4 regions of the Streptomyces sp. f51 genome follow, and region 4 is predicted to be linked to each of the others. Evidence: riboswitches for the same ligand, from Rfam matches in the RefSeq annotation. Region 4 holds a riboswitch; each other region holds the start of a gene.

What was found. A riboswitch is a leader RNA that binds a small molecule or an ion and turns the genes downstream of it on or off. The one in region 4 is predicted to bind cyclic di-AMP.
Positions count from the first base shown of each region.
Region 1: it holds a riboswitch for cyclic di-AMP, as region 4 does, so the genes downstream of both, WJM95_RS24985 (M23 family metallopeptidase) here and WJM95_RS15210 (M23 family metallopeptidase) in region 4, are expected to answer to the same signal.
Region 2: it holds a riboswitch for cyclic di-AMP, as region 4 does, so the genes downstream of both, WJM95_RS19700 (NlpC/P60 family protein) here and WJM95_RS15210 (M23 family metallopeptidase) in region 4, are expected to answer to the same signal.
Region 3: it holds a riboswitch for cyclic di-AMP, as region 4 does, so the genes downstream of both, WJM95_RS13000 (transglycosylase family protein) here and WJM95_RS15210 (M23 family metallopeptidase) in region 4, are expected to answer to the same signal.

Region 1 covers NZ_CP149798.1:5,742,651-5,746,855, forward strand. The annotation lists gene WJM95_RS24975 (pitrilysin family protein) at 1-397, shown strand, start outside; gene WJM95_RS24980 (pitrilysin family protein) at 394-1,782, shown strand; cyclic di-AMP (ydaO/yuaA leader) riboswitch at 1,999-2,156, shown strand; gene WJM95_RS24985 (M23 family metallopeptidase) at 2,169-2,936, shown strand; gene WJM95_RS24990 (GntR family transcriptional regulator) at 3,133-3,825, shown strand; gene WJM95_RS24995 (HPr family phosphocarrier protein) at 4,047-4,205, opposite strand, start outside.
Region 2 covers NZ_CP149798.1:4,486,605-4,490,809, reverse strand. The annotation lists gene pcrA (DNA helicase PcrA) at 1-2,014, opposite strand, end outside; cyclic di-AMP (ydaO/yuaA leader) riboswitch at 2,285-2,455, shown strand; gene WJM95_RS19700 (NlpC/P60 family protein) at 2,463-3,632, shown strand; gene WJM95_RS19695 (tellurite resistance/C4-dicarboxylate transporter family protein) at 3,755-4,205, shown strand, end outside.
Region 3 covers NZ_CP149798.1:2,973,605-2,977,809, reverse strand. The annotation lists gene WJM95_RS13010 (cytochrome P450) at 1-225, shown strand, start outside; gene WJM95_RS13005 (transglycosylase family protein) at 474-1,415, shown strand; cyclic di-AMP (ydaO/yuaA leader) riboswitch at 1,599-1,792, shown strand; gene WJM95_RS13000 (transglycosylase family protein) at 1,797-2,495, shown strand; gene eno (phosphopyruvate hydratase) at 2,828-4,114, shown strand.
Region 4 covers NZ_CP149798.1:3,486,289-3,490,493, forward strand. The annotation lists gene WJM95_RS15205 (aldo/keto reductase) at 21-965, opposite strand; gene WJM95_RS15210 (M23 family metallopeptidase) at 1,124-2,158, opposite strand; cyclic di-AMP (ydaO/yuaA leader) riboswitch at 2,170-2,326, opposite strand; gene WJM95_RS15215 (PP2C family protein-serine/threonine phosphatase) at 2,496-3,686, opposite strand; tRNA gene WJM95_RS15220 (tRNA-Met) at 3,923-3,996, opposite strand; gene WJM95_RS15225 (dihydrofolate reductase family protein) at 4,056-4,205, opposite strand, start outside.

The DNA.
Region 1 (4,205 bases), 2.3 Mb from region 4:
GGGGTGGCTGGACGTGAAGACGTCCGGCGACGTCGAGGTCCCGGTCATCGAGGCCGCCGTCGACGAGGAGCTCGCCCGGTTCGCCGAAGAGGGCCCCACGGCCGGGGAAATGGAGCGTGCCCAGGCCCAGTTGGAGCGCGAATGGCTCGACCGGCTCGGTACCGTCGCCGGCCGCGCCGACGAACTGTGCCGCTACGCCGTCCTGTTCGGCGACCCGCAGCTCGCCCTGACCGCCGTGCAGCGCGTCCTCGACGTCACGGCGGACGAGGTCAGGGAGGCCGCGAAGGCCCGCCTGCGCCCCGACAACCGCGCGGTGCTCGTCTACGAGCCGACCACCGCCGAAGCCGCCGGCTCCGCCGACGAGACCGACGAGACCGACGAGGAGGCGGCGAAGTGACCGAGCTCGCCACCATGGACTTCCACCCCCGCCCCCAGGCCGGACAGCCCAAGCCGTGGGCGTTCCCCGCCCCCGAGCGCGGCACCCTGGACAACGGCCTGACCGTGCTGCGCTGCCACCGCCCCGGCCAGCAGGTCGTCGCCGTCGAGGTGATCCTCGCCGCGCCGCTGGACGCCGAGCCCGCGGGCCTGGACGGCATCGCCACGATCATGGCGCGCGCCTTCTCCGAGGGCACCGACAAGCACTCGGCCGAGGACTTCGCCGCCGAGCTGGAGCGCTGCGGCGCCACGCTCGACGCGCACGCCGACCACCCCGGCGTACGCCTGTCGCTCGAAGTGCCCGTCTCGCGCCTGGCCAAGGCCCTCGGCCTGCTCGCCGACGCCCTGCGGGCCCCCGCGTTCGCGGACAGCGAGGTAGAGCGGCTGGTGACCAACCGGCTGGACGAGATCCCGCACGAGACGGCGAACCCGGCCCGTCGCGCGGCCAAGGAGCTCTCCAAGGAGCTGTTCCCGGCGAGCGCGCGCATGGCGCGCCCGCGTCAGGGCACCGAGGAGACCGTCCGGAGCATCGACTCCTCGGCCGTGCGCGCCTTCTACGAGAAGCACGTGCGCCCCGCCACGGCCACCGCGGTCGTCGTGGGCGACCTGACCGGCGTCGACCTCGACGAGCTGCTCGCCGACACGCTCGGTTCCTGGACCGGCTCGTCCGCCGAGCCGCTTCCCGTGCCGCCGGTGACCGCCGACGACACCGGCCGCGTGATCATCGTCGACCGTCCCGGCGCGGTCCAGACGCAGCTGCTCATCGGCCGTGTCGGCGCCGACCGGCACGAGCGCGTGTGGCCCGCCCAGGTCCTCGGCACGTACTGCCTCGGCGGCACCCTCACCTCGCGCCTGGACCGCGTCCTGCGCGAGGAGAAGGGCTACACGTACGGCGTTCGGGCGTTCGGGCAGGTCCTGCGCTCCGCGCCGGACGGCACGGGGGCCGCGATGCTCGCCATCAGCGGCTCGGTCGACACCCCCAACACCGGTCCTGCGCTCGACGACCTGTGGAAGGTGCTGCGCACCCTCGCGGCCGAGGGGCTGACCGACACGGAGCGCGACGTCGCCGTGCAGAACCTGGTGGGTGTCGCGCCCCTGAAGTTCGAGACGGCGGCGGCCGTCGCGAGCACGCTCGCCGACCAGGTCGAGCAGCACCTGCCGGACGACTACCAGTCGACGCTCTACCGCCAACTGGCCGCCACGGGCACCGTGGAGGCCACCGCGGCGGCGGTGAACGCCTTCCCGACGGACCGTCTGGTGACCGTCCTGGTGGGCGACGCGGCGCAGATCGCGGAGCCGGTCAGGGCCCTCGGAATCGGTGAAGTCACCGTGGTGGCGGCCGAGTAGCACCCGCGCGACCCAGGAGGGCCCTGACGGCTGAAGAGCCGTCAGGGCCCTCCTCTTGACGGCCGCAGCCCCCAAGATGTCCGTATTCGTGCAGGGGTTACCCCTTCTGCCCTGTGGCATGCGTTACAAAAATCGTGATCCGTTTGTTGTTCGAATGAGGCCCCGTCTAGCGTCGGTCCGACTGTTCGTCACGCAGTGCGCCGCGCCCGCGGCACCGGACAGTCATCGCCGAGTCCCCCATGACGCGAGTCAGGGGAGCCGGGGACCCACGCAGTCCCTGGGGTGAATCGGACGCCCTCTCCGGAGGGGGTCCGTAGGAGACCTTCCTGCTCCGAACCCGTCAGCTAACCCGGTAGGCGAGAGGGAAGGAAAGGATCAGCCCCTACATGGCGTTCACCTGTGGCACCGGCAAGCATCGTCGTACGAGCAGCCGGGTGCACAGCACCACCACGACCGCCGTCGGGGTCGCGGCGCTCACCACCACCGGTGTGATCGGAACCCTGGCCGCTCCCGCGTTCGCCGCGGAGGCCACCGTCGAGCAGACCGGGCTGACCCAGACCGTCACCCTGAACGACGCGGTCGCCGACCAGATCGACGCCCAGGCCTTCGCGCAGCAGCGCGCCGCCGACGAGGCCGCCGCGCGCAAGCAGGCCGAGCAGACGGCACGCAAGCAGGCCGCCGCCCAGGCCACGCAGCTCCGCGAGGCCAAGGCGCGCGCCGCCCGCGAGGCCGAGCGCAAGCGCCTGAACACGTTCGTCCTGCCGATCACCGGTTCGTACGTCTCCACCGGTTACAAGGCGAGCAGCAGCCTCTGGTCCTCGGGCAGCCACACCGGCGTCGACTTCCACGCCGCGTCCGGCACCTCGGTCCACGCCGTCGGCTCCGGCACGGTCGTCACGGCCGGCTGGGGCGGCGCCTACGGCAATCAAGTCGTGATCAAGATGCATGACGGCACGTACACCATGTACGGCCACCTGTCGTCCATCGGTGTGTCCGTGGGGCAGGCGGTCACCCCGGGTCAGCAGATCGGCCTCTCCGGGGACACCGGCAACACCACGGGACCGCACCTGCACTTCGAGGCCCGTACGACCGCCGAGTACGGCTCGGACATGGACCCGGTCGCGTACCTGCGCTCGCACGGCGTCAACGTCTGACGACCGCTTCGCGGCTTCTTCACCGCTTTCGATGCCCCGGCTCACCGAGCCGGGGCATCGTCGTTTCCGGACGCCGTCTGTCCAAAAAATATCCATGGGTTCAGGCATGCCATCGGAAATTCACGCCTCCTGCAATAGAGTCACTGAAGAAGCGTCAATCGTCGGCGTTTCACGGGGATTAAAGCGGAGGTCGGTCATGCGTATTCCGGCGCACTCGGTGTGCACGGCGATCCGTGACGACATCGTCGCGGGTGTCTACGAGCGCGGCGGCCGCCTCACCGAGGAACTGCTCGCGCGGCGCTACGGCGTCTCGCGCGTCCCCGTGCGCGAGGCCCTGCGCACCCTGGAGGCCGAGGGCTTCGTGGTCACCCGTCGGCACGCGGGCGCCTGTGTCGCGGAGCCCACCGAGCAGGAGGCCGCGGACCTCCTGGAGATGCGCATGCTGCTGGAGCCGCTGGGTGCCGCGCGGGCCGCGCAGCGGCGCACGGAGGCTCACCTCAAGGTGCTGCGCGGCCTGGTCAGGCTGGGCCAGGAGCGCTCCAGGCGGGGCAACAGCGAGGATCTGCGCTCGCTGGGCGGCTGGTTCCACGAGACGCTCGCCCAGGCGTCCGGCAGTTCCGCGCTCACCTCCACGCTCTCGCAGTTGCGCCACAAGATCGCCTGGATGTACTCGGTGGACGCGCCGGCCGACCCGGCGGAGTCCTGGGCGGAGCACGGCGGCATCGTGGACGCCGTCGCCCGCGGCGACAGCGAGCGGGCCCGCGCGATCACGGCCCTGCACACCGAGCGCGCCATGGCCGCGCACCGGCTCCGGTTTCCCGGCGCCGAACGGCCGGACCGTGTGAGGAGTTCGCAACATCCCGTAAACATGACGGGCCTGCGTCATTAACACGGGCGCCGTATACAAAGAGGGATATTCGGTGGGGGCTCATTTCTGATGCCCTTTTATTCGTGTGTCCGGAATTATCGTGCACGCCATTCCTGCGGCCCTGCCGCGAAGGCGGTGCGGGGTGCCCGGAGAATTTCCGGGCGACGTACGGAAAACGGCTGAGCCGCGCCCCCGGTCAAGGGGGGCGCGGCTCAGCCGTGTGTCCTGACCCGGAGGACGCCTCAGACGGTCTCGGGGAGCTCGTCGAGCCCCTCGGCGACCAGCTTCGCCAGACGGTCGAGGGCGATGTCCGCGCCCTCGGCGTCCGACGCGAGGACGATCTCCTCGCCGCCCTGGGCGCCGAGCCCGAGGACCGCGAGCATGGAGGCCGCATTGACGGG
Region 2 (4,205 bases), 1.0 Mb from region 4:
CGAGCGCGCGCATGTGCGGGAAGACGCCGTCCTCCATGCCGGTCAGGAAGACCACGGGGAATTCGAGGCCCTTGGCGGTGTGCAGGGTCATCAGGGTGATGACGCCGTTGCCGTCCTCCTCGTCCGGGATCTGGTCCGAGTCGGCGACGAGCGCGACCCGCTCCAGGAACGCGGAGAGTCCGGGCGGGGTCTCGCCCTCGCCGGTCTCCTGCTCGAACTCCAGGGCCACGGCGGCGAGTTCCTGGAGGTTCTCGATCCGGGTCTCGTCCTGCGGGTCGGTCGAGGCCTGCAACTCGGCGAGATATCCGGTGCGTTCGAGGACGGCCTCCAGGACGGTGGCCGGGCCCGCGCCCGACTCGACGATCGTACGGAGGTCCTCCATGAGCGTGTTGAACCGCTTGACCGCGTTGGTGGACCGCGCGGCCATGCCGTAGGCCTCGTCGACGCGGCGCAGCGCCTGCGGGAAGCTGATCTTCTCGCGCTGCGACAGGGCATCGATCATCGCCTCGGCGCGGTCGCCGATGCCGCGCTTGGGCACGTTCAGGATGCGGCGCATCGGGACGGAGTCCTCGGGGTTGGCCAGCACCCTGAGGTAGGCGAGGACGTCCCGGACCTCCTTGCGCTCGTAGAAGCGGACACCGCCGACGACCTTGTACGGCAGGCCGACGCGGATGAAGACCTCTTCGAAGACACGGGACTGGGCGTTCGTGCGGTAGAAGACCGCGACGTCGCCGGCCCTCGCCTCGCCCGCGTCGGTGAGGCGGTCTATCTCGTCGGCGACGAACTGGGCCTCGTCGTGCTCGGTGTCCGCGACGTACCCCGTGATGTTCGAGCCCGCGCCGGCGTTGGTCCACAGGTTCTTGGGGCGGCGGGACTCGTTGCGCTCGATGACCGCGTTGGCGGCGGACAGGATCGTCTGGGTGGAGCGGTAGTTCTGCTCCAGGAGGATCGTCGTCGCGTTCGGGTAGTCCTCCTCGAACTGGAGGATGTTGCGGATGGTCGCGCCGCGGAAGGCGTAGATCGACTGGTCCGCGTCACCCACCACGCACAGTTCGGCCGGAGGCAGGTCGTACGCGTTGGGCGGTACGTCCACGGGGTGCTCGGAGGTCCCCACGAGTTCGCGGACGAGGGCGTACTGCGCGTGGTTGGTGTCCTGGTACTCGTCGACCAGGACGTGCCGGAAGCGGCGGCGGTAGTGCTCGGCCACGTCCGGGAAGGCGCGCAGGAGGTTGACCGTGGTCATGATCAGGTCGTCGAAGTCGAGCGCGTTGGCCTCGCGCAGCCTCGACTGGTACATCGCGTAGGCCTGGGCGAGGGTCTTCTCGAAGCCGTCGGTGGCCTGGGCGGCGAAGTCCTCCTCGTCGATCAGCTCGTTCTTCAGGTTCGAGATCTTGGCGCTGAAGGACTTCGGCGGGAAACGCTTGGGGTCGAGGTCCAGATCACGGCAGACGAGCGCCATCAGACGCTTGGAGTCGGCGGCGTCGTAGATCGAGAACGACGAGGTGAAGCCGAGCGTCTTGCTCTCGCGGCGCAGGATGCGCACGCAGGCGCTGTGGAAGGTCATCACCCACATCGCGTTGGCGCGGGGGCCCACGAGCGCCTCGACGCGCTCCTTCATCTCGCCCGCGGCCTTGTTCGTGAAGGTGATCGCGAGGATCTGGCCGGGGTGGACGTTCCGCTCGCCGAGCAGGTGGGCGATGCGGTGCGTGAGCACGCGCGTCTTGCCGGAGCCGGCGCCGGCCACGATGAGCAGCGGGGAGCCGGAGTGCACCACGGCCGCGCGCTGGTTCTCGTTCAGGCCGTCCAGGAGGGCCGCCGGGTCCACGGCGGGCCTGGGCGCGCCGTCGCGGTAGTAGGCGTCACGGGTCGGCGGCAGGTCGAACTTCCCGCCGAACAGATCGTCCGGAACCGGCTCCGGTACGTGATCGTCCTCGGGCGGCGGCGGGTGTTCGTCCTCGTGCGCCGCGGAGGGCTTGAGGTCCGCCAGGAAGCTGTCGTCAAAGAGGCTGCTCATCGCTCTCCGAGTCTAGGCCGCCCCACTGACAACCCGCCGCCACCTCGGGAACTCCACCGGAAGTCGTGACGCGCGCCACCATGACCGTACGCGCCCGGCCGGACACTTGGAGTCAGGGGACGCCCGCACTCCGTCGTCGCAGATCCCGGGGCGCGGCCCAGGTCACGAAAATGTATCGGGCATATCGCCCATCAACCTTCACACGGGCCACACCGGTTGGCTAGCGTGCCGCAAGGCCGCTCGACCGCGACCGGCGAACATCGCCGGGCCGGGCGGCCTCCGCCGAATCCGGTACGCCGCGAGGCCGCCGGAGCCGGGGACCCACCGACCAAGGGGTGAATCGGTCCAACCGCCTTGTGGGGCACGGACCGTAGGGCAACCTTCCGGAACCACCCGCCCGAACCCGACAGCTAACTCGGCAGGCGGATGACGGAAGGAGTCGCCTCTCTTGGCGTCACACCGCAAGGCGCGTCCCACGGGTACGCGCATCGCAGGCATACGGACCCCGGCCCTGGCCACGGCGGCCCTCACGTCCGTGGCCCTGCTCTCGCAGACGGCCACCGCGGCCCCCTCGGCCGAACCGAGGCCCGGCATCGAAGCGGTCTCGAAGAAGGTCGACGACCTCTACCACCAGGCCGAGACGGCCACGAACAAGTACAACGCGACCCGGGAGAAGACCGCCGAGCAGCGCAAGCGCGTCGACACCCTGCTCGACGACGTCGCCCGGCGCACCGAGAAGCTCAACACCGCGCGCGAGGAACTGGGTTCGTTCGCGGCGGCGCAGTACAGGACCGGGGCCGCCGCACCCGGAACGGCGACCCTGCTGCTCGCGGACAACCCGCAGGACTACTTCGACCAGACCCAGTTGATGAGCCGTCTGACGAAACGCCAGAAGGCGGCCGTCGACGCCTACATCACCGACCAGGCCGCCACCACCAGGAAGCGGGCGGAGGCCACGCGGAACCTCGAATCGCTGACCGCCTCGCAGAAGGCGCTCAAGACGTCCAAGACCGCGGTGCAGCAGAAGCTCTCCGAGGCCCGCGACCTCCTGTCGAAGCTGAACACCGAGGAGAAGGCGCGGCTGGCGGCGATCGAGAGGAAGAAGCAGGAGCGGGCCGCGGCGAAGGCGGCGGAACTGGCACGGCAGCAGGCCGCCGCCGCCAAGGCCGAGCGGACGCAGCCGTCGTCGAGCGGCACGGGCACCCCGGCCGCCGGCTCGACGGCCGGGTCGCCGACGGGATCGACGGCGACGGGCTCCTCGTCGAAGGCGGCCGACGCGCTCGCCTTCGCCCGCGCCCAGATCGGCAAGCCGTACGTCTGGGGCGCCACCGGCCCCGACTCCTACGACTGCTCGGGCCTGACCCAGGCCGCCTGGAAGGCCGCGGGCGTCAGCCTCCCGCGCGTCACCTACGACCAGGTGAACGCCGGCACCACGGTCCCCCTCGCCGACGCCCGGCCCGGCGACCTCGTCTTCTTCTACGACGACATCAGCCACGTCGGCCTGTACATCGGTGGCGGCATGATGATCCACGCGCCGAAGCCGGGGGCGTACGTCCGCGAGGAGTCGATCTACTACGACGGCACGTCGGCGATCCACAGCGTGGTGCGCCCGGCGTAGACCGGACCTCCGCATCGCGGGGCGCGCGCGGGGCTCACCGGTCCCCGCGCGCGCCCCGCGTTTTCGCCCCCGCCCGAGCGTGCCCCGCCCGCAACCGCTCCGCGGGTCCCTAGCATCGACGCATGCCAGACACACCGGACATGACGGACATGATTCCGCTCCGCTCCTGGTGGGTGGGGTGGGCACCCGCCGCCGGGGCCGCCGTCATGGCCACCGGCATTCTCTCGATCGGTCTGCATCTGACCGGCCACGAGACCCTCTCCCGGATCGCGCTCGTTCTCGCGTCGCTCACCTGGGTCGGGCTCGCCTCGGACTTCCTCGCCCGGCTGCTGGGCGACCGGGAGCAGTGGGCGCGACGGGCCGGAACGCCCGCGGGGCTCGACGCGGTCGCGGCGACCACCGTGCTCGGCACCCGGTTCTCGGTGCTGGGGTGGCGGGGGCTCGCGGAGGTCCTGCTCGCACTGTCGGCCGTCCTCTGGCCGGTCCTGCTCCTGGCCGTCCTGCGGCACTGGCGGCGCCGTATGGCCGGCGAGGTGTTCCTCGTCTGCGTGGCCACGCAAGGGCTCTCGGTCC
Region 3 (4,205 bases), 510 kb from region 4:
GATCTCTCACGACGTGACCTTCAGCACTTGGGCTACGGCCACGGCATCCACTACTGCCTGGGCGCGCCGCTCGCCAGGCTGGAGGGGCAGGCCGCGCTCGGAACGCTCCTCAGCCGGCTTCCCGACATCCAACTCGCCGGAGAATCGGCCGATTTGCGCTGGCGCGGAGGGCTCATTATGCGGGGATTGCGCACGCTTCCGGTGGAGTTCACCCCGGTCAAATAGGCCTTGATCGGCCCATCGCCGACCCTTCGTCACCCCTGCTGAAGTGATCCTTCCGCATACCGGAAAGAGCGCTCCCACGGCTACCGGAACATGACGGTCCATCAAATCTGTGATCTTCGCGTGATCTGTACTGCATCGACTTGTAACCAGCGATCGACTGCGGCTACGTTCACCCATCAACGCGGCACCCATGCTTCCGGATTGACGGGAGCCGCGCTGCTCCCCGCTGTCACGCGAAAGGCTTCCGCATGCTCTCCGGGAACGGCCGTCACCGTCGCCCTCGTCAGGCTCCCGCGCTCATCGTCGCCGCGGGGGTGACCGGATCGGCGATCGCCATCCCGCTGCTCGCCGCGGCGAGCGCGAGCGCCGCCGACGGAACCACCTGGGACCGGGTGGCGCAGTGCGAGAGCGGTGGCGCGTGGAGCGCCAACCAGGGCAACGGCTACTACGGCGGCCTTCAGCTCGACCAGGACAACTGGGAGGCGCACGGCGGCCTCGACTACGCCCCGACCGCCGACCAGGCCAGCCGCTCGCAGCAGATAGCCGTCGCCGAGAAGGTGCTCGCCGACCAGGGTCTCAAGGCGTGGCCGACCTGTGGTCCGCTCTCCGGGCTCAGCAAGGGCTCGGGCGAGATCAGCGTCGACACGGGCGTGGCCGGCGACTCGTCGGGCGGCGACGACTCCAGTTCCTATGTTTCCTCCGGTTTGTCGACTACGCCCAGTTCGTCCGCTTCGAGTGACGCGTCCGGTTCGGGCGGCTCCTCGGCCTCGGCCGACAGCACCCCGGCGCCCAGCGCCTCGCAGACCTCCGGCACCGCGGACGCGACGGCGGACAAGACCGACAAATCGGCTGATTCGTCCAAGTCGGTCCAGAAGAAAGCCTCTTCGAGCGCCTCCGCCACCCCGGGCAGCGGTACCGGACGGCACCGCGGCGAGGCCTCCGAGAACACGGCCGGCGACGCCGCCGACGGCTCCGCCGGACGGCACGCGGCGAGCGCCGGGAGCGACACCGCCGACGCCTCGTACGCCGCACAGGTCTTGGGCAGCATCTGGGACGGTTCCGACGACCTCGGCCTCGGTACCGACTGGGACAAGCTGGCCGCCGCCGACACGTCGGCCGCCGACAGTGGTCCCGGCCTCGTCGTCCCTGGTCGGAGCATTGCCGTCGTCGCCGAAACGGCCCAGCAGTAGCGGGAGTTCGCGTCACGGTTCGCTGCGGAATGTCCCATTTGGTGCAAGTGAGAGATGGGTCTCAGAAGCCCTGATCGTCTTTGAATTTCCGCCGATCGACTGCTTACGGTCGTGACCGCTCGCCACAGCGGGCCCCGACGGTCGCAACGCCGAATCCTGCCAACGGCCGTACGGGAACAGTCGTCGCGTCATGCGCCGTAGGCAGGAGCGGGGGACCCAAGGTAAGTGCCGGGCCCGGGAGTCGAGAGACGTCCGGGATCGGCTTGGGGTGAAGCCGCGTGCCGGATGTCCTGGAGACGGGATCCGAGGCACGTGGCCGGGCAACTCATTCGGCCCGAACCCGACAGCTCACCTCGCAGGCGTCGGTGAGGGGATCTCTCCATGCTGTTCTCCAGCAAGGGCAAGCACCGCCGCCCGAACAAGGCCACCCGCGTCGCCGCTCTCGCCGGTGTCACCGGTGTCGCCATCGCCGCCCCGCTGATGGCGGCCGGCAGCGCCTCCGCCGCCACCGCCTCCGAGTGGGACGCCGTCGCCCAGTGCGAGTCCGGCGGCAACTGGTCGATCAACACCGGCAACGGTTACTACGGCGGCCTTCAGTTCTCCTCCTCCACCTGGGCCGCGTACGGCGGCACCGCCTACGCCTCGAGCGCCGACCAGGCCTCGAAGTCGCAGCAGATCGCCATCGGCGAGAAGGTCCTGGCCGCGCAGGGCAAGGGCGCCTGGCCGACCTGCGGCACCGGTCTGTCGAGCACCCCGTACGGCGGCGGCTCGGCCCCGGCGGCCCCGTCCGCGCCCTCCTCGTCGAGCGCCTCGCAGAGCGCCCCCGCCACCCGTACGACGGAGCAGCCCGCCTCCCGTTCCGCGGAGCGCCCCGCCGCCCAGAAGACCGTCACCACGCCGACCGGCAAGAAGGTCAAGAAGGGTGACGGCGAGTACAAGGTCGTCAAGGGCGACACCCTGAGCTCGATCGCCGAGAAGAAGCACGTCAAGGGCGGCTGGCAGAAGCTGTTCAAGCTGAACAAGGACATCGTCGCCGACGCCGACGTCATCTACCCGGGCCAGCAGCTGCACCTCCACTGAGCAGTGCGGCACGCCGGCCGACCGGCCTCCTTCGGCGGAGGGAGGCCGTGGACCGGCGCCGCACCGCCCGCGCGAGCGAAAGCTCCCTCGTGAGGCCCCCGCACGGAGACCTCCGAGGTTCCCCGTCCCCACGGGCTCCCCGCTCCGGCGCGTGTTCCCCCGCACGCACCGGAGCGGGGTTTTTTATGTCTTTTTTTGTTCCGTTCAGGAACAATATGTACGCTCAGTTCCGCTCAAGGGGTGGTCGATCGCTGGCCGATCCCCGTGAGCCGGTTAGGCTCATCCCGCGGGGCTGCCAAGCTCCGCGTACCCGCGTCACATCCCATAAGGAGATGCTCGTGCCGTCCATCGACGTCGTCGTAGCCCGGGAAATCCTGGACTCCCGAGGCAACCCCACGGTCGAGGTCGAGGTCGGCCTCGACGACGGCAGCACGGGTCGTGCCGCCGTTCCGTCCGGCGCTTCCACCGGAGCGTTCGAGGCCATCGAGCTTCGCGACGGTGACCCCAACCGCTACCAGGGCAAGGGTGTCGAGAAGGCCGTCCTCGCCGTCATCGAGCAGATCGGCCCGGAGCTCGTCGGCTACGACGCCACCGAGCAGCGCCTGATCGACCAGGCGATGTTCGACCTCGACGCCACCGACAACAAGGGCTCGCTCGGCGCCAACGCCATCCTCGGCGTCTCGCTGGCCGTCGCGCACGCCGCCTCCGAGGCGTCCGACCTGCCGCTCTTCCGCTACCTGGGCGGCCCGAACGCGCACCTGCTGCCCGTTCCGATGATGAACATCCTGAACGGCGGCTCGCACGCCGACTCCAACGTGGACATCCAGGAGTTCATGATCGCCCCGATCGGCGCGGAGTCCTTCTCCGAGGCCCTGCGCTGGGGCGCCGAGGTCTACCACACCCTCAAGAAGGTGCTGAAGACCAAGGGCCTGTCCACCGGACTCGGCGACGAGGGCGGCTTCGCCCCGAACCTGGAGTCCAACCGCGCCGCCCTCGACCTCATCGTCGAGGCCATCAAGCAGGCCGGCTACGTCCCCGGCGAGCAGATCGCGCTCGCCCTCGACGTCGCCGCGTCCGAGTTCTACAAGGACGGCAAGTACGAGTTCGAGGGCAAGTCCCGCTCGGCCGCCGAGATGACCGAGTACTACGAGGAGCTCGTCTCCGCGTACCCGCTCGTCTCCATCGAGGACCCGCTGTACGAGGACGACTGGGCCGGCTGGAAGGTCATCACCGACAAGCTGGGCGACAAGGTCCAGATCGTCGGCGACGACCTCTTCGTCACCAACCCGGAGCGTCTGGCCCGCGGCATCGAGGAGGGCTCCGCCAACGCCCTGCTCGTCAAGGTCAACCAGATCGGTTCGCTGACCGAGACCCTGGACGCCGTCGAGCTGGCCCAGCGCAACGGCTTCAAGTGCATGATGTCCCACCGTTCCGGCGAGACCGAGGACGTCACCATCGCCGACCTCGCGGTCGCCGTGAACTGCGGTCAGATCAAGACCGGCGCCCCGGCCCGCTCGGACCGCGTCGCCAAGTACAACCAGCTGCTGCGCATCGAGGAGATCCTCGACGACGCCGCGGTGTACGCGGGCCGCTCGGCGTTCCCCCGCTTCAAGGGCTGAGCGAGCACGGCCTTCTAGGGCTGAGCCGCACGGCTCGTCCCGCGCCCTCCGTACGTCCCCGTACCCGGTCCCGTACCGTGTGCGGGGACGT
Region 4 (4,205 bases):
GCGCGGCGCCGCCGAAGCCGTTACGCCGACGCCCGCGACAGGCGGGTCAGTTCCTCGTCCGTCAGCACCAGGTCCGCGACGCCCAGCAGGGCCGGGAGCTGCTCGACCGTGCGGGCGGAGGCGATCGGCGCGGCGACCGTCGGCTGTGCGGCCAGCCAGGCGAGGGCGACCGTCGGGACGGCGACGCCGTGGGCCCCGGCGATCTCGTCGAGGGCGGCCAGGACCCGCGGCCCGCGGTCCGTGGCGAGGTGCTTGGCCGCGCCGGCCGCCCGGGGCGAGTCGACCTCCGTGCCGGGGCGGTACTTGCCGGTGAGGAACCCGGCGGCGAGCGCGAAGTACGGGACGGCCGCCAGACCCGCCTGGGAGGCGACGTCCAGCAGGGCGCCCTCGTAGGTGTCGCGCGAGACGAGGTTGTAGTGCGGCTGGAGCGCGACGTAGCGGGCGAGACCCTCGCGGTCGGAGAACTCCAGGGACTCCCGCAGCCGCTCCGGCGAGATGTTGGAGGCGGCGATGTGCCGCACCTTGCCGGCCTTCACCAGGTCGTCGAGGGCACCGATGATCTCTTCGACCGGCACCTCGGTCTTGTCGAAGTGCGTGTAGTAGAGGTCGATGTGGTCGGTGCCCAGGCGGCGCAGCGAGGCGTCGGCCGCGGCCTTGATGTTGGCACCGGACAGCCCCGGGTAGGCGGGGTGCTGGCTGACCTTGGTGGCGACCACGATGTCCTCGCGGTTGCCGCGGGTCTTCAGCCACTTGCCGATGATGGTCTCGGACTCGCCGCCCTCGTTGCCCTCGACCCAGGCCGAGTAGGAGTCGGCCGTGTCGAGGAAGTTGCCGCCGGCGGCCGCGTAGGCGTCGAGCACCGCGAAGGACCGGGTCTCGTCGGCCGTCCAGCCGAAGACGTTGCCCCCGAGGGAGAGCGGGAAGACCTCGAGGTCGGACGCACCGAGCTTGCGAAGAGAAGTCATGTACGACCTCAACAGCCGCACCGGATGGATGTATTCCGCAATCACCTCGGGACGGCCCGGGTGGGCGCGGGGGTCCGGGCCCGCCTGACCGGTGGTCCTGACGCAGGGGGGTGGCGTCGGGACCACCGGGGATCAGGGGGCGAGGCCCTTGCCTGAGATCAGGGGTTGAGGCCCTTGCTCTGGAGCCATGCCATCGGGTCGATGCCGGTGGGGTTGCCGTCGGGGTGCACTTCGAGGTGCAGGTGCGGCCCGGTGACGTTGCCCGTCGCGCCCACCCGGCCGATGACATCGCCGGTGGCGACCTTCTGGCCCACGCTGACGGCGATGGAGGATTGGTGGCAGAACCACAGCTCCGTGCCGTCGTCGAGGGTGAGGATCGTGCGGTAGCCGTACGCGCCCGCCCAGCCGGCCTCGGTGACGGTGCCGCTGTGGATCGCCTTGATGAGCGTGCCGGTGGGCGCCGCGAAGTCGAGTCCGGTGTGGTACCCGGAGGACCACATCGAGCCGGCCTCGCCGAAGCGCGAGGTCAGGGTGTACGAGGAGGTCGGCAGCGAGTAGCTCTTGGCGAGTTCGGCGAGGCGCTCCTGCTCGGCCTTCGCCTTGGCCGCCTCCTCCGCCTTCTTCTTCGCGGCGGCGGCCTTGGCCTCCGCGGCGTCCTGCTGCTTGGCGGCAGTCGCGACGGCCTTCTTCGCGGCGGCGTTCTGGGCGGCCTGCTGCGAGGCGGTGTCGGCGCGGTTCTGCTGCGACTTGGCCTGCTGCATGATGCGGTCGCGCAGCGCCTCACCGGCGTCGGTGGCGCCGTGGGCCTCGTCGGCGGTGGTCAGACCGGCGCTGGTGAGCGGGGTCGTGGAGCCCTTGGGCGTGCTGGATCCGCTGTCCGATATCAGGGCCTTGGCCGACGCGGTGACCGACGACAGGTCGGGCAGCGAGATCGAGACGGGCGCCTTGCCCGGGGCGGCGCTCGCGATGCCGCCCCCGCCGACGGCGGCGATGACGCCGACGCCGAGAACCGTGGAGCTGCGGGCGAGTCCTCCGCCGCGCTGCTTGCCCGTGCGGTGCCGGCCGCGGACGGGAGCGACGGAATCCGCGGTGGGATTCCACTCCTCCCAGGTTTCCTCGTCCTTGCCGTAGCCGAAGGTGTGCGTTTCGTTCGGCGCGAACGGGGTTGGCTGAGCGGGCCGGTTGGACGCCACGTGGGCGCACTCCTTTCCTTCCATGCCGCCTACCGGGTTAGCTGACGGGTTCGGAGCAGGAAGGTCTCCTACGGGCGTACTGCCACCGTGCTGTTACGGCGGATTACGCTCGATTCACCCCACGATGTGGGTCCCCGGTTCCCTTGCGGGATTCGGCGCGTGCGCACGGAGCCACCTCTTGTGACGGCTGTTACGGCCGCGCTGCGTTATCGAACGTTAATAGACCCGGCCACTGAATTCCAAGATGTTCCGACTGATCGTTAACGCCTTTTGGTCTGGACTTTGGGGTCATGAGCGATGAAAAACGGGCGAGTTGGCCTCGCGCCGGCGGCCCGCGTCACGGGCGCCGGACGGCGAGCAGCGCCAGGTCGTCCGTCAGCGCGCCGCCCGTGTGTCGGCAGACGGCCTCGAAGAGGGCGGCCAGCAGCGCGTCGGGACCGGGGAAGACCCGACCGGCCAGCCAGGCGGCCGGGTCGTAGAACTCCCCCCGCGGATCGCGGGCCTCGGAGAGCCCGTCGGTGTGCAGGAGCAGCGTCGCCCCGCGCGGGAAGCGGTGCTGCACCGTGGGGGCGCACGGGCCACCCAGCTCGCTCAACCCGAGGGGAAGCGCGAACGTCTCGGCGGAGAGGACGGCGAGCGTGCCGTCCGGGCCCAGCAGGAGGGGCGGCGGATGCCCCCGGTTGACGACGCGTACGACGCCCTCGCCGCGCGGGATCTCGGCGAGGACCGCCGTGGTGAACCCCTCGGCCGCCTCGACGCCGTCACGGCGGGAGCCCGCGCGCGTCAGCGCCCGCTCCAGGCGCCCCGCGACGCCCTGGAGGGTCGCCTCCTGCTCGGCCGCCTCCCGGAACGCGCCGACCACCGTGGCGACGGCGGCCACCGCGGTCATCCCCTTCCCGCGCACGTCCCCGACGACCAGCCGGACGCCGTGCGGGGAGTCCTGCACCGCGTACAGGTCGCCGCCGATGAACGCGTCCTCCTGCGCCGCCTCGTAGCGGGCGGCGACCTCGAGTCCGGCGATCCGGGCCTCGGGCTCGGGCAGGACGGCGCGCTGCGCGAACTCGGCGATCTCCCGGACCGAGGCGAGCCGTTCGTCGCCGCGCCGGACCACGACGTTGATGAGGACGGCCAGGACGGCGGCCGTCGCCACGGTGACCACCTCGGTGACGGCGTCGACGTGCAGGACGATGCCGAGCAGGAGGTGGACCGTGAGCACCGCGCCGACGGCGAGGGCTCCGGCGAGAACGGTGCCGCGCGGCGAGGAGAGGGGTGCGGCGACCAGGGGCGCGGCCGTGAAGAAGGGGGCCGCGGTGAATTCGGCGGGGGTGAAGCAGTCGTAGAGGATCCCGGCGACGACGAGCAGCACGGGCAGGGCCCGGACGAAGGCGCGGACGCACACGAGCCTGCGCGGCCAGGCTTCGGCGGGTCCGGGTGGTGGAGCGCTCCCGGGCCGTCCGGCGCCGGGGGACGGACGGCCGGTCCGGTCGTCGTGTCGTCCGGTCCGCCGCTCACCTCCTGGCTGCCCCACGCGTCCAGAAGAACCGGTGCGGTGGCGGCGGGCGACCGGTGTGGCCCGACCGGGGGAGGACGGCACCCGCCGGCAAAAAAGACGGACCGGCGGAAAGAGGACCGGCGGAAACGAGGACCGATGGAAACGAGGACCGACGGAGGAAGGTCGGTGGACGGCCGGAGAAACAAGGCCGGTGGAAAGCACATGCCAAAGGCCGGAACTCGTGAATCCGAGTTCCGGCCTTTGGTCTTCAGTAGCGGGGACAGGATTTGAACCTGCGACCTCTGGGTTATGAGCCCAGCGAGCTACCGAGCTGCTCCACCCCGCGTCGTTGACACCAGTGTACGCCATTCGCGGGACCCGGAGCACACACTTTGAACCGGGCCCCTAGGGCCGGGCCGGCAGATGCCGGTTGGGGGCCTGGGCGCGGTCCGCGTACTCGGGAAGGACCACGACCTCGGCGCCCGCCGCGGCGAGGAGCCCGTTCCCGTCGGCGTCCGTGACGAAGGTGTCGGGCTCGCGCCAGGCGGTGACGAC